DNA from 2 places in the Candidatus Clostridium eludens genome. Region 2 is predicted to be linked to the other one. Evidence: a T-box and tRNA genes for the amino acid it is inferred to sense, from the RefSeq annotation. Region 2 holds a T-box; the other holds one or more tRNA genes.
The links. The T-box of region 2 lies ahead of metG (methionine--tRNA ligase). A T-box ahead of a tRNA ligase gene usually reads a tRNA of that ligase, here a tRNA-Met.
Positions count from the first base shown of each region.

Region 1: it has a tRNA-Met gene. The T-box ahead of metG (methionine--tRNA ligase) is inferred to sense a tRNA for this amino acid. The anticodon was not compared.

Region 1 is NZ_JBJHZX010000006.1:167,844-171,266, forward strand. It holds gene ACJDU8_RS06125 (FtsB family cell division protein) at 1-68, shown strand, start outside; gene ACJDU8_RS06130 (S1 domain-containing RNA-binding protein) at 250-660, shown strand; tRNA gene ACJDU8_RS06135 (tRNA-Leu) at 788-876, shown strand; tRNA gene ACJDU8_RS06140 (tRNA-Met) at 883-958, shown strand; tRNA gene ACJDU8_RS06145 (tRNA-Met) at 971-1,047, shown strand; tRNA gene ACJDU8_RS06150 (tRNA-Leu) at 1,063-1,151, shown strand; tRNA gene ACJDU8_RS06155 (tRNA-Met) at 1,159-1,234, shown strand; tRNA gene ACJDU8_RS06160 (tRNA-Met) at 1,248-1,324, shown strand; gene spoIIE (stage II sporulation protein E) at 1,594-3,423, shown strand, end outside.
Region 2 is NZ_JBJHZX010000010.1:91,648-95,070, reverse strand. It holds gene ACJDU8_RS08565 (spore maturation protein) at 1-365, shown strand, start outside; gene ACJDU8_RS08560 (uracil-DNA glycosylase) at 453-1,031, shown strand; T-box leader at 1,054-1,297, shown strand; gene metG (methionine--tRNA ligase) at 1,406-3,358, shown strand.

The DNA.
Region 1 (3,423 bases), on a different contig from region 2:
AGTTAGCTAGAGAAAAATTAGGTCTTATTAATGAAGGTGAAACTCCTGTAATAGACAAAAAAAACTAATAGTCATTTATACTATAATAAATAATAAAAGTAGACTTTATATATGTCTACAGAAATTATGGAGGATAAATTATTGTGGAAGCAGGAAAAATTTCTGGGAGAGATCCAAGAAGTCCTACTCTGATGGTAGAGAAAAAGATTATATTATATAGTATTATTTTTAAGGAGGAGTCTTTTTAATATGACCTTAAAGGCAGGAAGCATACTAGAGGGTACAGTAATTAATATTACCAGTTTTGGAGCTTTTGTAGATGTCAATGGTAAAACTGGATTAGTGCATATATCTGAAGTGTCAGATACTTATGTTAAAAATATAAGAGATTATTTGAAGGAAAAGGATAAGATAAGGGTTAAAATAATTTCTATTGATGATAATGGTAAGATAAGTTTATCTATGAAGCAAGCTGAAAAGGATAAAAAGAGCTTAAGACCCCAGGAAATAGATTGGCAAAAGGAAAAAAGCAGGAATAATCAAGGTAGTTTCGAAGATAGATTATCTAAATTCTTAAAGGATAGTGAAGAGAGATTTCAAGATATTAAAAAGCATCAAGATTCAAAGGGTAAGGGGTATAAAAAGTCATCTAACTATTAATAAGATGTGCTAAAGAGGCTGCGGCAGCCTCTTTATTATTTTATGAAATTAAAAAGTTTTATAAAATGGTTGACAATAAAATATTTATCATATATAATAATTTATGTCGTCAAAGTAAGACGTTGTTGCTGGAGTGGCGGAACAGGCAGACGCACAGGACTTAAAATCCTGCGGGCTTTAAAACCCGTACCGGTTCGATTCCGGTCTTCAGCACCAAAATGACGCGGGGTGGAGCAGTTGGTAGCTCGTCGGGCTCATAACCCGAAGGTCGTAGGTTCAAGTCCTTCCCCCGCAACCAAATTCTATATGAGGCGGAATAGCTCAGTTGGCTAGAGCATTCGGTTCATACCCGAAGTGTCGTAGGTTCAATTCCTATTTCCGCTACCAATGTCATTAAAACTAGCTGGAGTGGCGGAACAGGCAGACGCACAGGACTTAAAATCCTGCGGGCTTTAAAACCCGTACCGGTTCGATTCCGGTCTTCAGCACCAAAATTGACGCGGGGTGGAGCAGTTGGTAGCTCGTCGGGCTCATAACCCGAAGGTCGTAGGTTCAAGTCCTTCCCCCGCAACCAAAATTACATATAAGGCGGAATAGCTCAGTTGGCTAGAGCATTCGGTTCATACCCGAAGTGTCGTAGGTTCGATTCCTATTTCCGCTACCAGAAGCTTGCAAGTTTTTTGCAAGCTTTTTTTATGATTTCAAAATATTTGAGTTTTATAGGTAAAATATTCCACAATGTTCAAAATTTTATGGATTCTATATAAAAAATATAAGCTTATTTTTATTAATGTAATTATATAAAGTAAAAACTGAGAAAAACATAGAAATTATTGTCCTAAAAAAAATATACTATCATTTCACTTTATGACATTTATTTCCAGAAATTACTGGTATAATTATTAACAGTAATTTTATAAGGTGGGTGGTATAATGCAATATGGAGCAGAGGTTTTTACTTATCAAAGAACAGAAAAGTCAAAGGGTGAAGAAAAAAAACACAAATCTGAACAATTGAGAAATACAATAAAAATGATATTTTATTGTTTATCTGGATTTTTAGTAGCAAGGGTTATGATGGTAAATCTCATGGCTCCTTTTGGAATAGCTTTTTTTATATCTATGGCTTTATGTGAAAGAAAAAAACCGGCATTGGCAGCGGGAGTCGGTACACTACTTGGATATGTTTCGATATATGGAAATGTAAAATATCTTCCATCATATTGTATAGTAACTGTTACATTGACGTCTCTAAATTATATATTCAATGATATTGCTAAGGTTAAAAAACTAATTTTGCTATTTTCCTTCACGTTTTTAGAATTTTTAGCTTATAAGTTTTTCATAGTTAAATTTTCACTGGGGGTAGCTGCATTTAATTCTATGTTTGAAGTTATGTGTATATTCCCATTATATTTTATTATTAATTATTCTATAATATGTTTTAATCAATTAAAAACCAGACACTTGTATAGTAGTGAAGAGATAATTAGTATGTCTATAACTACCTCTTTAATTATAGCCGGAACTTGGGGTACAGTTATTCAAGGGCTATCTGTCAGAAATATAATAGCGCTAACTTTTATACTTATATTAGGTTATGTAAAAGGAAGTGCCTCAGGTGCTGCAGGGGGTATAGCTATGGGGGCCATAATAGGAGTGACATCTAATGATATGATGACCTATGTTTCAGTTTATGGCCTATGCGGACTTATATCAGGCTTATTTAGAGAAACAGGTAAATGGATGAGTGGTGCTGGATATATTATAGGATTTGCTGTATTAAAGATGTACTCTAATATAGGTTCACAATTTAAAATAATAGAAGTAATTATAAGTTGTATTATATATTTTATAATACCGCAAAATATATATAGAAGAATGGAACTAGAATTAGATTGGCAGAAAAAGCAGGAGCGTTTAAAAGAAAATTATGCAGATAAAATTAAGTCTATTTTTATGCATAGGCTTGATAGTTTTTCTCATGTGCTAACTGACATATCTTCTGTTCTTTCTAGATTAGCTAATAATGATAAACTTACTATGAAAAATAAAAGTAGTGCCCTTGTAGAAAATTTGGCAGATAGAGTTTGTTCTAGCTGTGATATGAATAATATGTGTTGGAGGAGAGAAACCTTTTATACATATAATGCATTTCTAGAATTAATACAAAATTACCAGGATAATAAAAAGTATATTCCTGAGGAATTGCAGAAAAAATGCACCAGGAGAACCCTGCTTTTAAAGAATACCAGAGAAATTGTGAATAATTACATTGTAAATGAAGTATGGAGAAGCAGGCTGGGGGAATGTAGAGAATTGCTGGCATCCCAGATAGGGAATATGGGAAGGACTGTAGGTGAGATAGTACAGGATTTAAGTTCGGACATAAGATTTAATCCATCAGTAGAAAATAATATACGAAGAATTCTAAATAAAAATAATATACATTATAAAGATATATTTTGTTTCAATGATAAAAATGCACACCTGGTCATAAATTTATCTATGGAGGCTTGCGGAGGGAGACAAGATTGTATTAAAAAAGTATTACCCTTAATAAACAATGTAACTGGAAAACTCATGGGATTAAGTAAGGATAACTGTGATATAAATTTTTCATCTAATAGTTGTAATATAGCTTTTGAAGAAACTCCTAAATACCATATTATCACCCATGTAATTAGTGAATGCAAACATGGGGAAAAGTATAATGGAGATAGCTATAGTTTTGGTAAATTACCAGATGGTACTTATATGACA
Region 2 (3,423 bases):
TGATATTAGCAGTGGGAGTATTTAGAGAATCTAGGGCACTAGATTATTTTATAGGATTTATAAAACCAATAGTTAATTTTATAGGTATTCCAGCAGAAGTAGTACCTCTTATACTTATAAAACCGCTATCGGGAAGCGGGGCTCTTGGGGTGTTCACTGAAACTTTAAGTAAGTTTGGACCTGACAGTTATATAGGTAGAGTGGCTTCCATAATTATGGGTTCTACAGAAACTATATTTTATACAGTAACAGTTTATTTTGGTGCAGTGGGAATAAAAAAAATAAGGCATACGCTTTGGGCAGCTATAATGGCAGATTTGGTTTCAGTAATAGTAGCAGTAACAGTAGCGAGGATTATGTTTTAGATATACTTTTTTATGAAAAGATTATATTTCATTTTATAGTATTAGTTGTATAATATAATATAATGGTACTTTGAGGTGATGGTTAGGATGTTGAAATGGAGAGAATTATATGAAGAATGTATAAATTGTAAGAAATGTAATCTTAGTAATAATAGAATAAATATGGTTTTTGGAGATGGCAACCCTAGAGCAGGCATGATGTTTATAGGAGAAGCACCCGGGGCAGATGAAGATAGAACAGGTGTACCTTTTGTGGGAAAGGCAGGTAAACTTTTAACCAAGGCTCTTGAGTCACTGGATTTGTATAGGAAAAGAGATTATTACATATGTAATATTTGTAAGTGTAGACCTGAGAATAACAGAACTCCCCATGAACATGAAGAAAAGGCATGTATTCCATATTTGAGAAATCAAGTAGCACTTGTAAGGCCTAAGATAATAGTTTGTCTTGGAGCTACTGCCATGAATTGCATACTAGGAAGGGATTGGAGAATTACAAGGGATAGAGGAAAATGGGTTGAAAGGAAAGGATTCTATATAACTGCCACTTTTCATCCATCTGCCATACTGCGGGATGAGAATAAAAAGCCTATGTTTTGGGAAGACTTAAAAAGTATAAGAAAAAAGTATGAAGAAGTCTTTGAAATAAAAAACATTGACACATAAAAATATATGGCATATTATAGTGTTAAATACTATGAAGGAAAGAGTAGTAAATTAATTTTGTGCAAAGAGAGTCGATAATTTGGTGAAAATCGAAGACAAAATAGTTTATGAACATGGCTCTGGAGTATACCATTTGAAGTAATATTAGGGTGGTACGGCGGCAACCGTTATATTGAAAAGTAATTTTAAAGTTTAATTACTTATAGATGTCTTTATTGCGAAGTAAAGATGAAATAGAGTGGTAAAGCGTGCTTTGCGCCTCTATATGGAAGAAGTTTTCATATAGAGGCTTTTTTATTTTGAGTTTGCAAATTAATATTTTTATCAAGTGAATCTTAATAGATATTAATAAAAGTTTTTGTATAAATTATGAGATAAGGAGAGAAATGAACATGACTAAAGGAACATATTATATTACTACACCTATTTATTATCCATCGGCAAATCTTCACATAGGTAATACATATACCACCGTGGCAGCAGATGCCCTTGTTAGATTTAAGAGGATTACAGGCTATGATGCTATGCTTTTAACTGGTACAGATGAGCATGGACAGAAAATTCAGAGATTGGCAGAAGCTAAAGGAGTTACTCCCAAAGAGTATGTAGATGAAATAGTAGCAGGAATTAAAGAGTTATGGAAAATAATGAATATAAATTATGATAAGTTTATAAGAACTACAGAAGAATATCATGTAAAAGCAGTCCAGAAGATATTTAAAAAATTATATGATCAAGGAGATATATATAAGGGAAATTATGAAGGCTGGTATTGTACCCCTTGTGAATCATTTTGGACCGAAACCCAATTGGTAGATGGAAAGTGTCCTGACTGTGGTAGAGCAGTAGAAAAAGCTAAAGAAGAAGCCTATTTTTTTAAAATGTCAAAATATGCGCCTGAGCTTATAAAGCATATTGAAACTCATCCGGATTTTATACAACCTGAATCTCGAAAAAATGAAATGTTAAATAATTTTTTAAAACCAGGGCTTCAAGAGCTTTGTGTTTCAAGAACTTCTTTTGATTGGGGAATACCTGTAACTTTTGATGATAAACATGTAATATATGTATGGATAGATGCACTGGCAAATTATATAACAGCATTAGGCTACGGCGGTGAAAATCAGGAATTATATAAAAAGTATTGGCCGGCAAATGTACATTTGGTAGGTAAAGATATATTAAGATTTCATACAATTTACTGGCCTATAATGCTTATGGCTTTAGGAGAAGCACTACCTGAAAAAGTATTTGGACATGGTTGGCTTTTGGTAGACGGAGGAAAAATGTCAAAATCTAAAGGAAATGTGGTAGATCCTGTAGTTTTGGTAAATCATTTTGGTGCAGATGCTGTAAGATATTACTTATTGAGGGAGATTCCTTTTGGTGCTGATGGGTTGTTTAATAATGAAATATTTATAAAGAAAATTAATTCAGATTTAGCTAATGATTTAGGAAATTTATTATCAAGAACCTGTACCATGATAGAAAAATACTTTGATGGAATTATGCCATCACCAACACAGAAAGAGGATATAGATAATGAACTCATAAGTTTGGCCCTAGATACACCTATAAAAGTAGAAAAACATATGAATCACTTAAGAATACCTGAAGCTTTAGACAATATATGGCAGCTTATATCAAGAACTAATAAATATATAGATGAAACTACTCCGTGGATATTAGCCAAGGATGAAAGCAAAAAAGATAGATTGGGAACGGTAATTTATAATCTTTCAGAGTCTTTAAGAATAATATCCATATGTCTTTGTGCGTTTCTTCCTGAAACCAGTGAGAAAATTTATAAGCAGTTGAATGTGGAACTTATATCCTGGGATAGTATAGCTTCTTTTGATGGAACTAGGTCGGGAACTAGAATAAATAAAGGAGATATATTATTTCCTAGAATAGATGTAGATAAAAAAATAGAAGAATTGAATAAACTGAAAGAGGAAAAAAGCATTTTGCAAAATTCTACAGCAGAACCTATAAAAGAACAAATAACTATAGATGATTTTGATAAACTAGATTTAAGGGTTGCAAAAGTGTTAAAATGTGACCATATAAAAGGTTCCAATAAGTTACTAAAATTGCAGCTTGAATTAGGACAGGAAAAAAGACAAGTGGTGTCAGGAATATCTAAATATTATAAACCAGAAGAACTTGTGGGAAAATATGTAATAGTTGCAGTAAATTTAAAGCCAGTAAAATTAAAAGGAGAAATTTCAGAGGGAATGATATTATCTGCAGCCTCAAATGATGGCAGCAAATTATTCACACTTTCCATTCCTGGGGAACTTCCTACTGGTAGTGTGGTAAAATGATTAATATATTAATTAAATAATTTTTATATACTTAGGAGAAGTTAGTTAAGGATTAAGAGGTAATA